3 regions of the Desulfitobacterium sp. PCE1 genome follow, and region 3 is predicted to be linked to each of the others. Evidence: riboswitches for the same ligand, from Rfam matches in the RefSeq annotation. Region 3 holds a riboswitch; each other region holds the start of a gene.
The links. A riboswitch is a leader RNA that binds a small molecule or an ion and turns the genes downstream of it on or off. The one in region 3 is predicted to bind cyclic di-AMP.
Positions count from the first base shown of each region.

Region 1 (5,268 bases), 430 kb from region 3:
ATTAAGGCAAACCCTATAATATCGAGCCAGACAAAAGCCGTGTTCAACCAAAAAGCGGAGAACAAAGCAGCTGACACAGGTTCTACACTGGCGATCATACTAGCCTTTACAGGCCCAATATCACTGACCCCCTGTAAATACAAAGTAAAAGACACAACCGTCCCGATCACGATAATAGCCAACATCCCCCAGAACACCTGCCAATCCAGGGAAACGGGAATCTGCCAAGGTCGAATAAATATAAGCAGGATTGTCCCACCGATTAACATTCCACAGCCTGTAACGACGATGCTCCCCCATCTGCCAATAATCCTCCCCGGAATGATCGTATAAAGCATCAATCCTAAAGCGGACATCAGTCCCCAGAAAAGCCCTTGGGTAGATATGACAAGGTTGCTGAGATTCCCATGGGTAGCCAATAAAAAGGTACCGGTTACAGCTAAAACAATAGCAATGCCTTCTGTCTTCGTCGGTAAGCGCTTATCTATTCCGCAAACGAAAATCATAATTAATAACGGCCCTAAATACTGCAGCACAGTCGCTGTTCCCGCATTGGTATACGATATGGCCAATAAATAGGTGTATTGACAAGAGATAAGCCCAAATAAGCTAAAGGCGATAAGTGTCCAGCGATCCTTTGTATTGCTGAACAAACCTATCATTTGCTTTCTATGTTTAAATAAAACCAAAGAAAATAAAATCAGCCCCGCTATAAACATCCGTACCACTGTAACCCAATGAGGGTCGATCCCCTTCACGGAAAAAAGGTATTGTCCGCAGGCACCGGAAAATCCCCAACTGATCCCGCCAATAAGGGTAAATATCGTCCCTCTGACGGCTTTTGTCCTGATATTTTGAGTCTTTTCTTCGTGCTTTTCAACTATAAGTTCACTCATGTTTCCCTTTCAAGTACTTACTTCCAAAATGGGTACTTGCCTTTGCCCTACAATTATTTTTTAAGCCAATATCTTTACAAAACACTCTCTGGAGCGAGGTCCATCGAATTCACAAAAATAAACCCCTTGCCAACGGCCTAAAAGCAATCTTCCCTCTTTGATTATGACAGTCTGAGAGCTTCCCATCAGGCTGGCTTTCAAATGGGCTGCCGAATTCCCTTCCCCGTGCTTATCCTGGGCTATATCCCAAGGGCAGATCTCATCCAGGCGCCTCAGAATATCCCGGGAAACATCGGGATCCGCATTCTCATTAATCGTGATTCCCGCCGTAGTATGAGGACAATAGATAATCGCTGCGCCATCCTTAATCTGGGAATTCTGCAAAAATCCTTCTATTAAAAAAGTAATATCAATCCATTGATTCCTTTTTTGGGTCTCCAGTCTTAACGTATGTATCATGTCTTTCTCTCCCCTTACCATTTCCGATCTCCTCAAATTCTTCACGTTGAGTGTATTCCCGTCTTACTACCCTGGTCATTTCCTTTTGGTGTTTTTCGCAATAGATTTTCCAAGCAAATTTCTCAGGACGATTCAGACAATATCGGGCCATTCGTTCGTTTACAGCCTTTTGGCAAATACTGCAACGAATATCCCCATACTTCGGTCTATGCTGCATTCTTTCTCTACGCTGGCGTGCAGCATACTCATTGCGAATCCCCAGCTCCGTCACATTGATTCTTTCAATCCTCTCTATAATCTGCAGAATTTCCTCATCACTGAGTACGACAGGCTGATTCTGGGTCAGTTTAATGATTGAGGCCAGAAGATCAATATCATAAAAGACCACACTTGAAAAAACCTTCAGGTTACAACGCCGGTTAAAGGTCACATAAGAAAAGACCGGGATTGTTTCATCAAGCCCCGCCAACTCTTGCAGCACTTTAATCCGGACCTGATTCCCCAGAATAGGATTAGGGAAAGGTTTCACCCTCCAGGTAATCGACTGATACCACTTGGGGTCCTCTTCTTCCCCTACAATCAGCCCCGACAAATTATTGACCTCCAAGAGAAAGATTCCATAAGGAGATATCAGAAGGTGATCAATCTGCTGAAAGCCACCCTTTGTTTTTAACAGGAGATTGCTCAGACGACGAAAGCATCTTGGCAAATGAGTAAGCTCCACTTCAAGCTTGTATTCCCCGATCTCATGTTTACGTTGCTTCTTGCTCCGTAAGGAGTCTCTTCTCCTTACCGAGTTATAAGAGTAATAATTGGTCTTATACTTTTTCCCTTGCCAGGTCTCCCGAGCAGTTTTCAGTTCAGGAGTAATTTTTTTCACTTCTTTTTCCCGTTTCCAAAAGAACAAGGCTATCCCCCTAGTCATTAGTCCTCTGCTATCGGCTTAGAGCATGCCACTATTTTACCATATTCCAGAATGAATAACTAACAGCTAAACCCTTTCATCCAAGATTTGTCATGGAATTTCCACGTATTTCATAAAGTATTAATGAAGGAACTTTAGAACTTAATGTCGAATCAGAATAAAATATGTGCATTGTATAATTAAAGCCTAATCTAGGGTATCCTGGAACGGGGGACTACATTTCTGGGGTGAATCGCACAACCTGTGCGTAGGGCTTACACTTTCGCCCGAATCCGTCAACTAACCCCGTAGGCTAAGAAAGGTGTCTGAGCATGCATTTTAAGGAAAGCTTGTCTCAATTCAAGGCCTCTGCATCCGATCAAGTTCAAAGAATAGCAAAAAACGTTTCTTGGAAATCACCTCGTGTTCTTGGTTCTTTAACTGTAACCCTTGTCCTGACCGGTGGATTAGGATTCTATTTTCTAACCACGACCACCGCAGCTGCTGTGACGATCAACGGCCAGCAAGTGGGCTATGTGGCAGATTCCCATAGCGGACAAACCCTTGTGGATACATTCCTCCAGGAAAAAGGGGAACCCTATGGTGTCGTTGCCAAGACACGGGACCAGATCAACTATGAACATGTCAGAATCAAAAATACCGCCTATAAAGCCTCAGAGATCAAGGAAGAAAATTTAGCCAACTCTTTGAGCTATTATCTGGAAGGCTACAAAATTCATGTTAATGAAACACCCATAGCCTATTTACCCAGTAAAGAAGAAGCAGACACATTGCTTAAAGAATACGAAGAGTACTATTCCAAATCCAGCGATGAGAACCAAATTACTTCCGTCAGCTTTTTAGAAGAAGTAAAGATTGAAAAAGTTTCTATCCAACCCGAGCAAATGGCTTCCCTTGAGTTAGCCTATGAAAAGCTCATCGAAGGTCAGGTCACCACAAAAGAGTATACTGTAGAGGAAAACGACTCCTGGTGGTTGATTGCCCGCAAAAACAATATGCTGACCGCCGAAGTTCTTGCCGGGAATCCCGGGGCAACTGAAGACACCATGATCAAGCCGGGAGAAGTGATTAAACTTGTTACTGTTGAACCTTATCTGACAGTCGTGAGCCAGGGTACATATTCCGGTCAGGAAATCATTCCCTATGATGTGGTCACCAAAACCGATTATAAACTCAATCCAGGCCAAACTAAAGTTATTACAAAAGGCAGCAATGGTTCAAAAATCGTTACCTATTCTTACGAGCAAAGAAATGGTGTAGAGGTAGCCAAAAAAGTTCTTGATGAGAAGATTGTTGAGAAACCCGTTGATGAAGTAGTCTCTAAAGGGCCTAACAAACAAACCGTCAATGTAGCCTATACCGCCTCGCGGGGTAGCGCCGATGGTTCTTCTATCGTCGATCGCGCTCTCGGTTTTCAAGGAACCAAGTATGTTTTCGGAGGCACTTCCACCAGTGGTTTTGACTGCTCCGGCTTTACCAAGTACATCTATTCAGGTTCCGGAATTTCCCTTCCGCGAACTTCCTACGATCAATTCAATTCAGGTTCAGCCGTGAGTAAGGATAATCTACAAGCGGGAGATTTAGTCTTCTTCAGCACCTATGCTGCCGGAGCATCTCATGTAGGCATCTACGTCGGTGACGGTAAGTTTGTTCATGCTTCCAATCCCGGCAGTGGGGTTAAGGTTTCAGGAGTAAGCGATAGCTTCTATGGTCCCCGCTATCTTGGGGCACGCCGATACTAAACTGTATAACAAAACCGTATATACATTAAATTTTTTAATCACCAGGGGCTGTCATGTAAGACAAGCCCCTGGCTTAATTAATCACACTTCCGTGTTGCTCAGGCGGCACCGGCAAAGGATGAAAGGTGTAGCTTTGCTTCGTGCCGGTCTTATTCCCAATCGCAATGTTTGCGATTTTGAGAGAAAAAAACACCTTCCTATTTTACATAGGGAAGGTGTTTTTTCTCTGCAAGAGAGTGGTTCTAATGAGCCTTTTTAGTAGAATAGAACAACCCACCTACTGCCATAATCACTGCAAAGAGGATCAGGTAGTACGCAACTGCCCAACCATGGGCATAAACAGCGGCAATCACCATAAAGATGCAGGCGCAGATCGCCAGGATGGGCATAACAAACCGTTTAAACCCGCCTAAGGTTTGTTCTTTTATCATTATCATTGCGAAGATGGGAATATACATAGCGTATAGTGTGACAATAGGGAGCTCCGAACTGTCAAAACTAAAAGGGCCAAACCAAGGTACAGGCACCAGATTGGCACCAAAGAAATACAGCAGCCACCCTCCGGAGAATAAAAGCCCTAAGATAGCGGAGTTGGTTGGCATATTGGTGTTGGCATCGATGTTCTTATAGACATCGGGGTGAGGGCCAAGATCTCTGGCTGCTAAGGAGTAGAACCCCCGGGTACATCCGAGCATTAATCCATTAAGAGTTCCCAAGCAGGAGATCACAACAAAAACAAAGAGTATGGACCCGCCGAGATTGGAAAAGACTGTGGAGAAAGCAATCTTAGCTCCGGTCTCTCCCCCTTGCATGATAACGCTGTTCTCCACGGCACCAGCTAGTCCGGTGTAATATAAAATATAGATGAGAGCGACAAACATGGTACCAAAGGTTAAGGCACGAGGAAGATTCTTTTTTGCATCTCTTAATTCAGCGTTAATGCTGGTGGCGATGATCCAACCTTCGTAGGCAAAAGCGGTGGCCACTACTGCGGTGAACATAGGATTGGCAGTGGATACATCTGCGATAACACCGCTTGTGAAGTTCTTAATCAAAACCCCATTACTTAAACCGGTAATAGTCCCTAAAATCGCCATTAAAATCAAGGGAATAAGCTTAATGACAGTGGTTGAAACCTGGAATTTTCCCGCCAATTTCGGGGATAAAGCATTGAGTGCATAGCTTCCCACCAAGTAAAAGCCTGAAATAGCCATCGCTTCCGCACCTACGATATCCCACCCAAGAA
Region 1 is NZ_KB913023.1:2,073,674-2,078,941, reverse strand. It holds gene DESPCE1_RS0110315 (DMT family transporter) at 1-896, opposite strand, end outside; gene DESPCE1_RS0110310 (secondary thiamine-phosphate synthase enzyme YjbQ) at 957-1,355, opposite strand; gene DESPCE1_RS0110305 (nuclease-related domain-containing protein) at 1,306-2,262, opposite strand; cyclic di-AMP (ydaO/yuaA leader) riboswitch at 2,454-2,589, shown strand; gene DESPCE1_RS0110300 (NlpC/P60 family protein) at 2,592-4,022, shown strand; gene DESPCE1_RS0110290 (APC family permease) at 4,265-5,268, opposite strand, start outside.
Region 1: linked by a shared signal. The riboswitch ahead of DESPCE1_RS0110300 (NlpC/P60 family protein) and the one ahead of DESPCE1_RS0112485 (C40 family peptidase) in region 3 are both predicted to bind cyclic di-AMP.

Region 2 (5,268 bases), 1.3 Mb from region 3:
CATTGCCATTGAGGGCTTTTTCACCTTCTGCACCCCAAACCGTAGCCTCTATCAAAGCAAGATCCATTCCTTCCGCAAGCCCATAGGGAACAACCATCTGCAATAAACCTATTCCAGATCGTAGGGCGGCTTTACCGGCTAACAAGGCGGCACCGGTCATTCCTTCTGAACCTGCCACCAAAACCCCCCGGCCGTGGGTCCCCTTATGCCCTTGAAGACTGCGGATGGGTAAATATTGACGCACATCCCCCGTTAATATGAATGTAGTCAAAGTCTCATCATCCAAATAACGTGCCGGAATCGAGATAGGGTCCACAATGACCCGACCTGCATATTCAGGTCCTACCCCTAAAAAATGGCCGAGCTTTGGCAGACCAAAAGTAACCGTGGTATCGGCTATAATGGCCTTGCGATAGATTTTTCCCGTATCCGCTTCCACGCCACTGGGGATATCTACAGCGACAACAGGTACCTGGGCGCGATTGATTTCCTCCACATACTCTTCAATTAAGCTGGGCAGAGCACCACGAAACCCTGTCCCATAGATAGCGTCTATAATCACATCAGCCTGAGCTAGAGAGATTCTCGCCAATCTGCGCTGTTTTTCTCCATCGATGGTGAAAAGTTTGCCTCCGGTGTTTTGGTATAACCTATAGTTGAGAGCTGCATCACCTTTGAATTCTTCAACCCTGGCGAAAGAATAGACGGTTATATCCATCCCTAAGATCAGGAGATGCCGAGCAACAGCTAATCCATCCCCTCCATTATTGCCTTTACCTACAAAGACTGTAGCCCTCCCCTCCGACAATTCAATATGCCGGTGTTCGAGCATTTGACGTATTTCTTGGACCACGGCTAAAGCTGCATTTTCCATGAGCAACAAACTTGGTATACCAAAATCTTGAATCGCCCTTTCTTCGAGTTCTCGCATTTGTTGGGCACTGACCACTCTCATAGCTACACCCCCATATAAAGGAAACTTACTTCAGGTGGAGTTTTGACTCCACCTGAAGTTTAGTTGACTTATCCACGCAATGGATAACCTTCCTAAAAAAGTATGGCCATTCCTACAGCGTACTCTTTCTCGTGGGATAGGCTTATTCGGATCTGGGATCCTCCTCGTGTATGCAATACTATCTCAGCTTTTTCCGTAAGGAATACGATAGGTTCCCCCAAGTCATTGCTAAGGATTTCAATATCATGCCAGGATAGTCCTCTTAGTCCTGTTCCTAAAGCTTTAAGGACTGCTTCTTTACCCGCAAAACGCGCTGCCCAACTGGGTGCCGCTTTATGTTGTAAACTCTCAATCTCACGAGATGTAAACAATCGCTCCCGAAGTTTGGGTGTTCGCTCACAGGCTTTAGCAAAGCGCTGAATTTCTACGATATCGACTCCCGGGATCATAGCAGACCTCCATCTTCTATAGTCGTTAAGGGCAAATGCATGGTCACCGTCGTCCCTATATTAGGTTGACTCCGAATTTGTAAGCCATATTCTTCACCGTAATGTCCAATTAAACGTTCATGGACATTAGCCATACCCACTCCATTACCTGAGCCGACACCGGGCTTTAGCACTTCTTGCAAACGTTCCGGCTGTATTCCCACTCCATCATCTGCCACAATAATATAAAGTTCCTGACCTATTTGCTCCACTTTCACGGAAACGACTCCATTGCCGATTTTCTCCGTAATCCCATGTTTGACAGCGTTTTCCACAAGGGGTTGAATGCTTAAGCGTGGGACCAATGCATTCATGAGCTCTTCGGGAATCTCTCCTTTAAAATGGAGCTTACGCCCAAAGCGAGCTTTCTCGAGAATTAAATAGGTTTTTACAAAACTCATTTCCTCCCGCAGAGTGATCAAGCTGCCGTGGGATTTGAGGGCCTTACGGAAAAATTCCGCAAGATGAATCAACAACCGTCGCGAACGATTAGGGCTGGTACGGCTGGTGGCAATTATGGTATTGAGTACGTTGAAAAAGAAATGGGGATTGATTTGGGCCTGCAATGCATTCAACTGTGCTTCCGCAGCCAGTTTTGCTTGGTGGTCAAGCTCTGCTAGTTCGATTTGAATCCCCAGAAGCTCTGCCATCCCAATAGCTAAGCGAATAAGATCCGATGAAAGCTGTCCATCCTTTGTCTCATACAGTTTCATGGTTCCCACCACTTCACCCTGACACTTCAGAGGTACGATGACAGCCGCCGCTAGTGGACAATCACAGATGTTCTGTCTAGGGCAGTTCAGTTCTTTTTGAGTTCGTACTATCTTATAAACTCCGGATTGGATCACATCTCGTGTCGCCCGGGTAAGAATTTTATCTCCCGGATGATGCTGATCACATCCCACACCTAAATAGGCTAGTTGCTTTTCACGGTCCGTGATCGAAACAGCTGCGACCTGCCCGATCTCTTGAATGATTTTGGCGATGTATTCTGCATTTTGCTCATTAAGCCCTCGGCGTAAATAAGGAAGAGTCTGGTTAGCTATTTTGAAGCTGAGTTCCGCATTCCGCTCTGTAGCTTGCCGCGCAGCTTTTTTATATTCAAGATTTAGATGATACAAAAGAAAAAGTGTGTTGCCTATTAAAAATGGAATTAACAGCTTCATCTGGCTTGTTACTAAGACCAGCATTAATTCCACGCCAAGTATAACTAAGCTTTGAAAGATCATCTATCATCCCTCATGTCCTCTAGAATTCATAGAGTGTTTCGACAGATGGACGGTCACTTCCTGTATTCTAGCGAAGGATTTCCTGAAGTTTTTCTTTACCTTGTTCAGATCCTACCACCAGCAGGATATCTCCATCGTCCAGAACAAACTCAGCCCCTGGAGAAAATTGTTCAATACCCTCTCTAACTACAGCCACGACCGTCAAACCGGTTTTTTCCCTCAATTTTAAATCGCTTAAGGTTTTCCCTTTGGCACCGGAACCTTTGGCGATTTCAATTTCGGCTACATCCATCCAGCGGCTTGCCAAGCGATCCGTATAGTTTACAATTTTTGTGAGATGTGCGTCAATTTTTTGATCAATCTCACGCCTCTGCTCCATTAATTTCTTCAACTCATCAAAATAGACCTGAATCTCTGCTTTCTGATCAAAACCTCTCATAAACTTTTCCGCCATGCTTTTGGAGATCACCGTAATCCCTACCCCTTGACTTACCATGACTACACCCATGGTTTGGAGGATAGCAATAGAGCGCCGGATGGTCTCCGGAGATACATTATAACGACCCGCTAAAGTCGAGCGTCCATGTATTTTTTCCCCTTCGCGGTACTCTCCCATAACGATAGAATGAGCAATATCTATCGCAATTTCTTGATAACGTGCATTATATTCCATCGGGTTCCTCTCCTTGATCTATTTATAATAATTTTTTTAACTACATGAAATAATAAACTATAATTCCTTACAAATTAACTCTAGATAACATAAACATATGGTGGAAAAATTGTGTACAAAAAATACAATTGACTACTACCAACCCACATGATACTATTAAGTTGTTAGTTATGCAACTTTATATGGGCTTAATTTCCCAAGAGGAAAACGGGGGAACCAATTTAGGGGTGAATCGTTTCAAACGTAGAGCATGTTTCAGCTCGAACCCGTCAGCTAACCTCGTAAGCATTGAGACACATATGGGCGTAAACACCTGCTTATGTAGTAAGCTTTTCTTGGGAACCGTGACGGTTTTTTTTTGTTCTAAGGACTTATTCTTTTATATTCGCAAATAGAGGAGGGCAATCATTATGGCAGTAGAATTTCTCCCCCCTAACCCAAGACAGGCTTCACAAGCAAGGGCTTTGGAATTAAAACAAAAGGCTCAATCTTACAACAAGTGCAAGGAAACGATTCCCTGCGGTCTCGCTTTAAGCGAAGAATATAATGAAAACCGAGACTTTATACTGGATCAGTTAGATGCCGGCCTGGAGCATTGGCAGGATTGGAAGTGGCAGCTTAAGAACCGTATTCAGGATGCTGAGAACTTGAGTACCCTGCTTCCCCTGACCCCGAAGCAAAGACATGAAATCGACGAGGTGGGTAAAATCTATCGCTGGGCAGTTTCACCCTATTATTTAAGCCTTATCGATAAAGATGATCCTCGGGATCCCATCCGTCTACAAAGTCTCCCCTCTATGGAAGAGATCCTCGATGATTCCGGGGAAGTCGATCCTATGGGAGAAGAGTATACATCCCCTGCTCCGAGTATCACTCGTCGTTACCCAGATCGTCTCATAATTAATGTAACCAATCTGTGTGCTATGTATTGCAGGCACTGCCAACGCCGGCGGAATATCGGGGAAATTGACCTCCATGAAACCCGTGCTAATCTGGAGGCGGCTTTAGATTATGTACGCTCCAATCCAGAGATCCGGGACGTGCTGGTCACCGGTGGCGATGCACTCCTCCTCAGTGATCAAATGCTGGATTGGCTATTAGGAGAATTGCACGAAATTAAACATGTGGAAATCAAACGCATTGGCACCCGGGTCCCTGTCACTCTGCCCATGCGCATTACTGATGAGCTCTGTGCTGTTCTTGAAAAATACCCACCCCTTTATATCAATACTCAATTCAATCATCCCAAAGAGGTGACCGAGGAGACCAAGAAAGCTGCCGATCGCTTGATTAAAGCGGGAGTTATCTTGGGTAACCAAGCAGTTCTTCTCAAAGGAATCAATGACCGACCGGAGATTATGAAGCGCCTTAACCAAGAGCTACTGAAAATTCGCGTTCGTCCCTACTACATCTTCCATGCCAAAAATGTTAAGGGCACGAGCCACTTTATTCCCCGTATTCAAGACGGGTTAAAGATAATGGAAAACTTACGCGGCTACACCTCCGGTTTGGCCATTCCAACTTATATTATTAATGCCCCGGGAGGCGGTGGCAAAACCCCCATCCTACCACAGTACCTTATTTCCCTTAACGATGATGAAGCGGTAATAAGAACCTGGGAAGGTAAGGTTGTGCATTATCCTAATCATTAACTATCTTATGAGGTCGTTTCACTCTGAGTGAATGATAAACCCCAATAAATTATATAGGGAGGAATCGGTATGAAATCACAAAAACTAACCTCTGACCCAGTCTATCAGGCCATCCTCCAGACTCACACCAACAGCCTTAAACGCTATCTCTCCTTAGCTCCTACCCTTAAAACTCCTCCTCAACAGAATAAAAATGCGTCCAATCTGAACCGGTACTATCAATGCGTAGCGAGTCATTCCAGATCATTCGAGAAAGGTTAATACACTCATC
Region 2 is NZ_KB913023.1:1,186,495-1,191,762, reverse strand. It holds gene DESPCE1_RS0105875 (bifunctional ADP-dependent NAD(P)H-hydrate dehydratase/NAD(P)H-hydrate epimerase) at 1-955, opposite strand, end outside; gene DESPCE1_RS0105870 (holo-ACP synthase) at 1,048-1,404, opposite strand; gene DESPCE1_RS0105865 (histidine kinase) at 1,401-2,672, opposite strand; gene DESPCE1_RS0105860 (TrkA C-terminal domain-containing protein) at 2,740-3,345, opposite strand; cyclic di-AMP (ydaO/yuaA leader) riboswitch at 3,521-3,647, shown strand; gene eam (glutamate 2,3-aminomutase) at 3,756-4,997, shown strand; gene DESPCE1_RS0105850 (hypothetical protein) at 5,067-5,258, shown strand.
Region 2: linked by a shared signal. The riboswitch ahead of eam (glutamate 2,3-aminomutase) and the one ahead of DESPCE1_RS0112485 (C40 family peptidase) in region 3 are both predicted to bind cyclic di-AMP.

Region 3 (5,268 bases):
CTGGGACCTGGAAAGGACAGGACTTCGGGTTTGGGAGTACCGTGAGGTGATGGATCGTCTTATGTCAAGCGCAGGTCTGCTCATAAGGGAGACAGATGACGACGAGATATGCTCCCATCCGGCCAATATGCTTACGGCACGCTATGGAAAAAACCTTTCTCAAAAGAGTATCGAGCATTTTGAAAGAATTTTGTTCTTGAATTCTGATCGGGGGTGATTGCCTTGCTGGAGATGAATCAAGACCCTTTAAGCCCGGTAATTAACGCTGTGCAGGGGATTTACGGGCGTAAAGACCAAGCCCATGATCTGGAACATGCCCTTCGGGTCAGAGAATGGGGAAAGAAGATTGGAATACAGGAGAGTGCTGATCTAGTGATTGTGGAGCTGGCAGCTATTCTTCATGATATCGGCCGCTCCGGAACTTTATCGAGAACTCATGCTGAAAGCGGATCGGCTTTGGCAGGTGGAATACTTCAAAAATGCGGTTACCCTGAAAACATTATCGAAGCCGTTAAAACAGCCGTTCTTTCCCACTCACGGGAAGGTTATGAACCGGAAACTTTGGAAGCGAAGATTCTTTATGATGCCGATAAATTGGACTTTGTAGGCCCTATAGGTATAGCAAGGCTTTTTGCGTGGGCAGGAAAAGAAGGAAAACCCTTTTTTGGGCCGGATTCCTGTGAATCCTTTTACCGTGAAAGAATTAGTCACTATCATAAGCATCTCTATACCGAGACAGCCCGGGTACTTTTCGAGCCCCTCTTTTTGTATTCCGAGAATTTTTGGTCCGAATTAGAAAAAATGAGACTTAAAAAGGACTAAGCTGGTTAAACTATGGATATATCTTCTTGGGAAAGGACGGTATATCCATTGCGTTGGTTGAAACGTATTTTAGTCATTCTCATTGTCCTTTTGGTTGCTAAAGGCTTATTTACTCCGGAACAGCCCCAAGCCTATATTTCCTCGCCACGAACCCAACTCTTATTAGAGGAAATTGAATGGCGGTCTGTTCAGATTAAACAAGCTGCACAGGATTTGCCCGGCAGTATCGAAGTGTTGCTGCGGAAGTTTTTTTCTGACGGAAAACCTGGATCTCAAGCGAAATCGGTTTAAATCCGGCAGGAAAAATATATTAAAACATCATTTTATTTGAAAATTTAACGATAAAATGATTTTGATTTTGTTAAATTGTTTTAATAAGGCAAAAGAGAGCGCAAAGCTCTCTTTTTTTGAGTTTGCTCCTTCTTTTCATTCATTATCAAAGAGAATCGTGAATATGAATAGGCAAAGGTTGTTTTAAAAATTGTTCATTTCGGTGTACAATAATCGATGTAATCTTCTTTGAGCTATGGTGCGCAATTCTAGTGCGTAAAATGACAGTCGAAGGCGGGCCTAAGAATCCGCTAAGGGCATACCGATGAAGTTCCTGGTGGTGGCTTTCGACGCCCAGTCGAGGGTTGCTGCTGGGAGTTAAGGATGAGGGGGATCTGCAATGGCATGCGGGCGATACCCTCTTCCGTGGAGGCCTAAGTTCGTGGCTGTTTTCTGGTTATGGCTTAGGGTATGAACCTGCATTAGGAAGGAACTTAGTGCAGTGTAGCCTGCCTTGAGGTGGAGAAGTTGGGAGGGCTGAAGGAACTTCTGTCTATTGGCCGATGGACTTAAGTTGCCTGAAATTCTTTTCTGCAAAAGAGGCTAGACTGTCACGGAGCGTTAAGGAAAACTTCTAGAGCGAAAACTAACGAGGATTAAAGTGCGTTCTTAGTGGCGATCAAGTGCTGGAGCTGGCAACATTCTAGACTGAGGGAAAAGGGAAACCGCCTAACAGGAAACTGAAGGAGCTCAGTGGGAAAACCTACTTGACCTATGGCGCAATATTTATTCGTTGGTGTCCTAAGGCTCAAAGGGCAACACCTCTCGTAAGAGAGGTGTTTTTTGTATAGTATACTTCATGTGCACAGAAAAAAAGCTGTTGAATAGATATAAATAACATCAGTTTCCAAGATTATAGGCTTTTGCCATTATTTACGTGGAGGAATAAGGAAATTTTCGGCGAATACTACATAAGAAATGTGGGCTGAATCTAAACCATATGTTTAGAGCGGGGGACTATCTTTTGGGGTGAATCGCAGTCATGCGTAGGGCTTACACCTTGTTGCCCGAATCCGTCAACTAACCTCGTAAGCGACGAAAGGTGGAAAATTCATGGACTCTTCCTCTAAGAGGGGGTGGATTGCCAGTGTGGTGTTGTCCGGCACCTTATTGGTTAGCAGCCTCCCGGGAACCTATGTGCCGGGAAATGCTGCTGAGCTTGTTACAGGTTCAGAATCTATTCTCTTAAGGAATGCTTCATCGTTTAAGGCACAAATGGTCTCCAGTACATTACTATCCGATATCATCCAAGTAGAGAAAGAGGATATGATCCTGCAGCCTAGGCTAGCAGCGACCTTAGCTTTTTCTTCAGAGCCTATAGTAGCCGATACAGATAACCAAAAGGAATCACTGCAATTTTCAAAGGCGGAGAGTGAAGATACCGTCACGACACCTGAGGAAATGACGATAACGGCCTTAAGAGATCAGGTCTCGAAACAGGCCGCAGCGGCTCCCTCCCAGGAAATCTCTCGTGGCGGCAGTTCCAAAGCTGAGGAGATTGTCAGCAATGCCCAAAGACTTATCGGTATCCCCTATGTGTTTGGAGGAACTACTCCAAATGGTTTTGATTGTTCCGGCTTTACCCAATACGTCTTTGAGGGGTCGGAGATCGACTTGCCACGAACCTCATATTCACAATATGAAATTGGAACAGCCGTCAAGAAAGATGAGCTTCAGATTGGGGATTTGGTATTCTTCTCTACCTATGATAGCGGGGCATCTCATGTGGGAATCTACATAGGTGGTGGAAGCTTTATCCATGCCTCCAGCACCGGCATTAAGACCACAGGCTTATCGGATAGTTATTACGCCGGTCGTTACCTTGGAGCCAGGAGAGTTTTTTAATTCATGGTCTTGTTATAGGGACAAAAGAAGTATCGCATAACTGCTTTCTTTAAAGTAGTTTGCGATACTTCTTTTTACTCTAAGGACCATCTTTTCGGATCTGAACTAAATTACCAACCGATTGGTAATTTAGCTTTAATAAGGTAGCCAAGGCACCAGTCTATAACTCTTGCATTCCCCTCCCGGTTCCGCCGGTGTCCGATTATGGATATAGAGGTCGGTCTTTCCGCATTGTTTCGTCCGCTTATAATAGCATTGACGGCATAGTTCGACACGGTAATTAAGAATCATGGTTTTCCTCCTTATGAGGGTTGAAATGTTCATATACCGCGAGAGCTGCCGGGGAAGGAAGACCGGATTTTTGAAGTTCCTCCACAGTGGCTAGGCGGATAGTATCCATGGATTTAAAATATCTCAAGAGCTGTTGCCTTCTCTTGGGACCGACACCCGGTATTCCATCCAACTCGGAAAGGGTCATGCTTTTAGCCCGTTGTTGCCGATGGAAAGTAATAGCGAATCGATGGACTTCATTTTGAATCCGTTCCATCAAACGAAAACCGGCTGAACGGCGATCCAAGGAATGGATTCGGCCAGCGGAGTCGATTAAAGCCGAAGTTTGATGCTTGTCGTTTTTGACCATGCCGGCAACAGGAATCGCGGCCTTTAAGTTGCGGAGAGCATCCAGGGCTGCATTAATCTGTCCCTTGCCCCCATCCACCAGGATAAGATCAGGAAGAGGAAGGCACTCCTGCTGAAGACGGGCATAGCGGCGCTCAATCACTTGGTGCATGGATGCGGTATCATCTATATTGGGCATGGGTTGAATCTTAAATTTGCGATATTGACTGCGGTTGGGTTTGCCATCAAGAAACTGAATCATTCCGGCCACACTATGGGTGCCGGCGATATTGGAAATATCAAAGGACTCGATGGTGCGGAGGGAAGGAATGCCTAAGGCATTGCCGATTTCCTCCAAAGCTTGTGTGCATTCGGTCAAGTTTCGTATTTCGATGGAAATCTGCTCATGTAAGGTGGTTTGAGCATTTTCCATAGCCATTTGCACCAGATCTCGCTTTTGTCCTTTTTGCGGCACGATCATCGGAAAAAGCTTTGCTAATACACTAATATCCAGAGGAGGGAGGAGAATTTCTTGAGGGAGAGCAGAACTTTCTGTGTAGAACTGAGCCAGAAAGGAGACAAAAGCTTCTTCCGGTTCTTCGTAATAAGGGAAAATGAAATTGTCACGAGACAGAAGTTTTCCCTGGCGCAAATAAAAGATCTGAATACAGAGTTGATCTCGGGTATAAGCATACCCTACCACATCCCGATCCACAAAGTCGTTTAAGGTGATGTTTTGTTTCTCGCCTACTTTTTTGAGATCCTCGATAAGGTCGCGGTATTCTTTTGCCCTTTCAAATTCCAGGTTTTCCGAAGCGTCTTTCATTTTTTTCTCCAGGGACCTAAGAATTGCTCCCTGATCACCTTTAAGAAAAGTAGCCGCTTCTTTACGTATTTTGTCATAAGATTCTTTGGGGACATCCTCCTGACAGGGGCCTAAGCATTGCCCAAGATGGTAATAGAGACAAGGTTTGCCCGGAATCTGCCGGCATTTACGAAAGGGAAAGAGGCGATTGAGCAGTCGGGCAGCTTCTTTAGCCGCTGTAGCATTGGGGTAGGGGCCATAGTATTTCCCCATCCCTTTTTTTACTTGCCGTGTCACCAAAATCCGAGGATGTGCTTCATCGGTAATGGTTATAAAAGGGTATGTTTTATCATCGCGTAATAGAATATTATACTTTGGATTATGCTTTTTAATAAGGTTGCACTCTAAGAGTAAAGCTTCCACCTCAGAATCGGTAATAATCGTTTCAAAACCCGCAATCAAGCTAATCATAAGCTGGGTTTTTCCATTATGGGACCCGGTAAAGTAGGAGCGGACTCTGTTTTTGAGAATCTTCGCTTTCCCTACATATATAATTTGGCCGGATGCATCTTTCATTAGATAGACACCTGGCTTATCCGGTAATAAACTAAGTTTTTCCCGAAGTATCTCCATTTTTTGAACACCTCGGTATTATTCTAGTCGGAGATCACCGGTAATGCAAGTCATCCTTAACAGTATGGGAGCTATCTTTGAACTTTAGTAATCTATCCTGCCCTGGGACAAACATATCGGACATCGTTCATTCGTATAGTTATTAATAAGGTCATGATAAGATAAGGAGGGGTATATATGCCGAATTCTTGGGGGCGGCCTCCGCGGAATGAGCA
Region 3 is NZ_KB913023.1:2,504,685-2,509,952, reverse strand. It holds gene DESPCE1_RS0112500 (GNAT family N-acetyltransferase) at 1-217, shown strand, start outside; gene DESPCE1_RS0112495 (HD domain-containing protein) at 223-822, shown strand; gene DESPCE1_RS0112490 (hypothetical protein) at 871-1,113, shown strand; cyclic di-AMP (ydaO/yuaA leader) riboswitch at 2,066-2,202, shown strand; gene DESPCE1_RS0112485 (C40 family peptidase) at 2,206-2,997, shown strand; gene DESPCE1_RS23330 (hypothetical protein) at 3,133-3,288, opposite strand; gene uvrC (excinuclease ABC subunit UvrC) at 3,278-5,053, opposite strand; gene DESPCE1_RS0112470 (hypothetical protein) at 5,231-5,268, shown strand, end outside.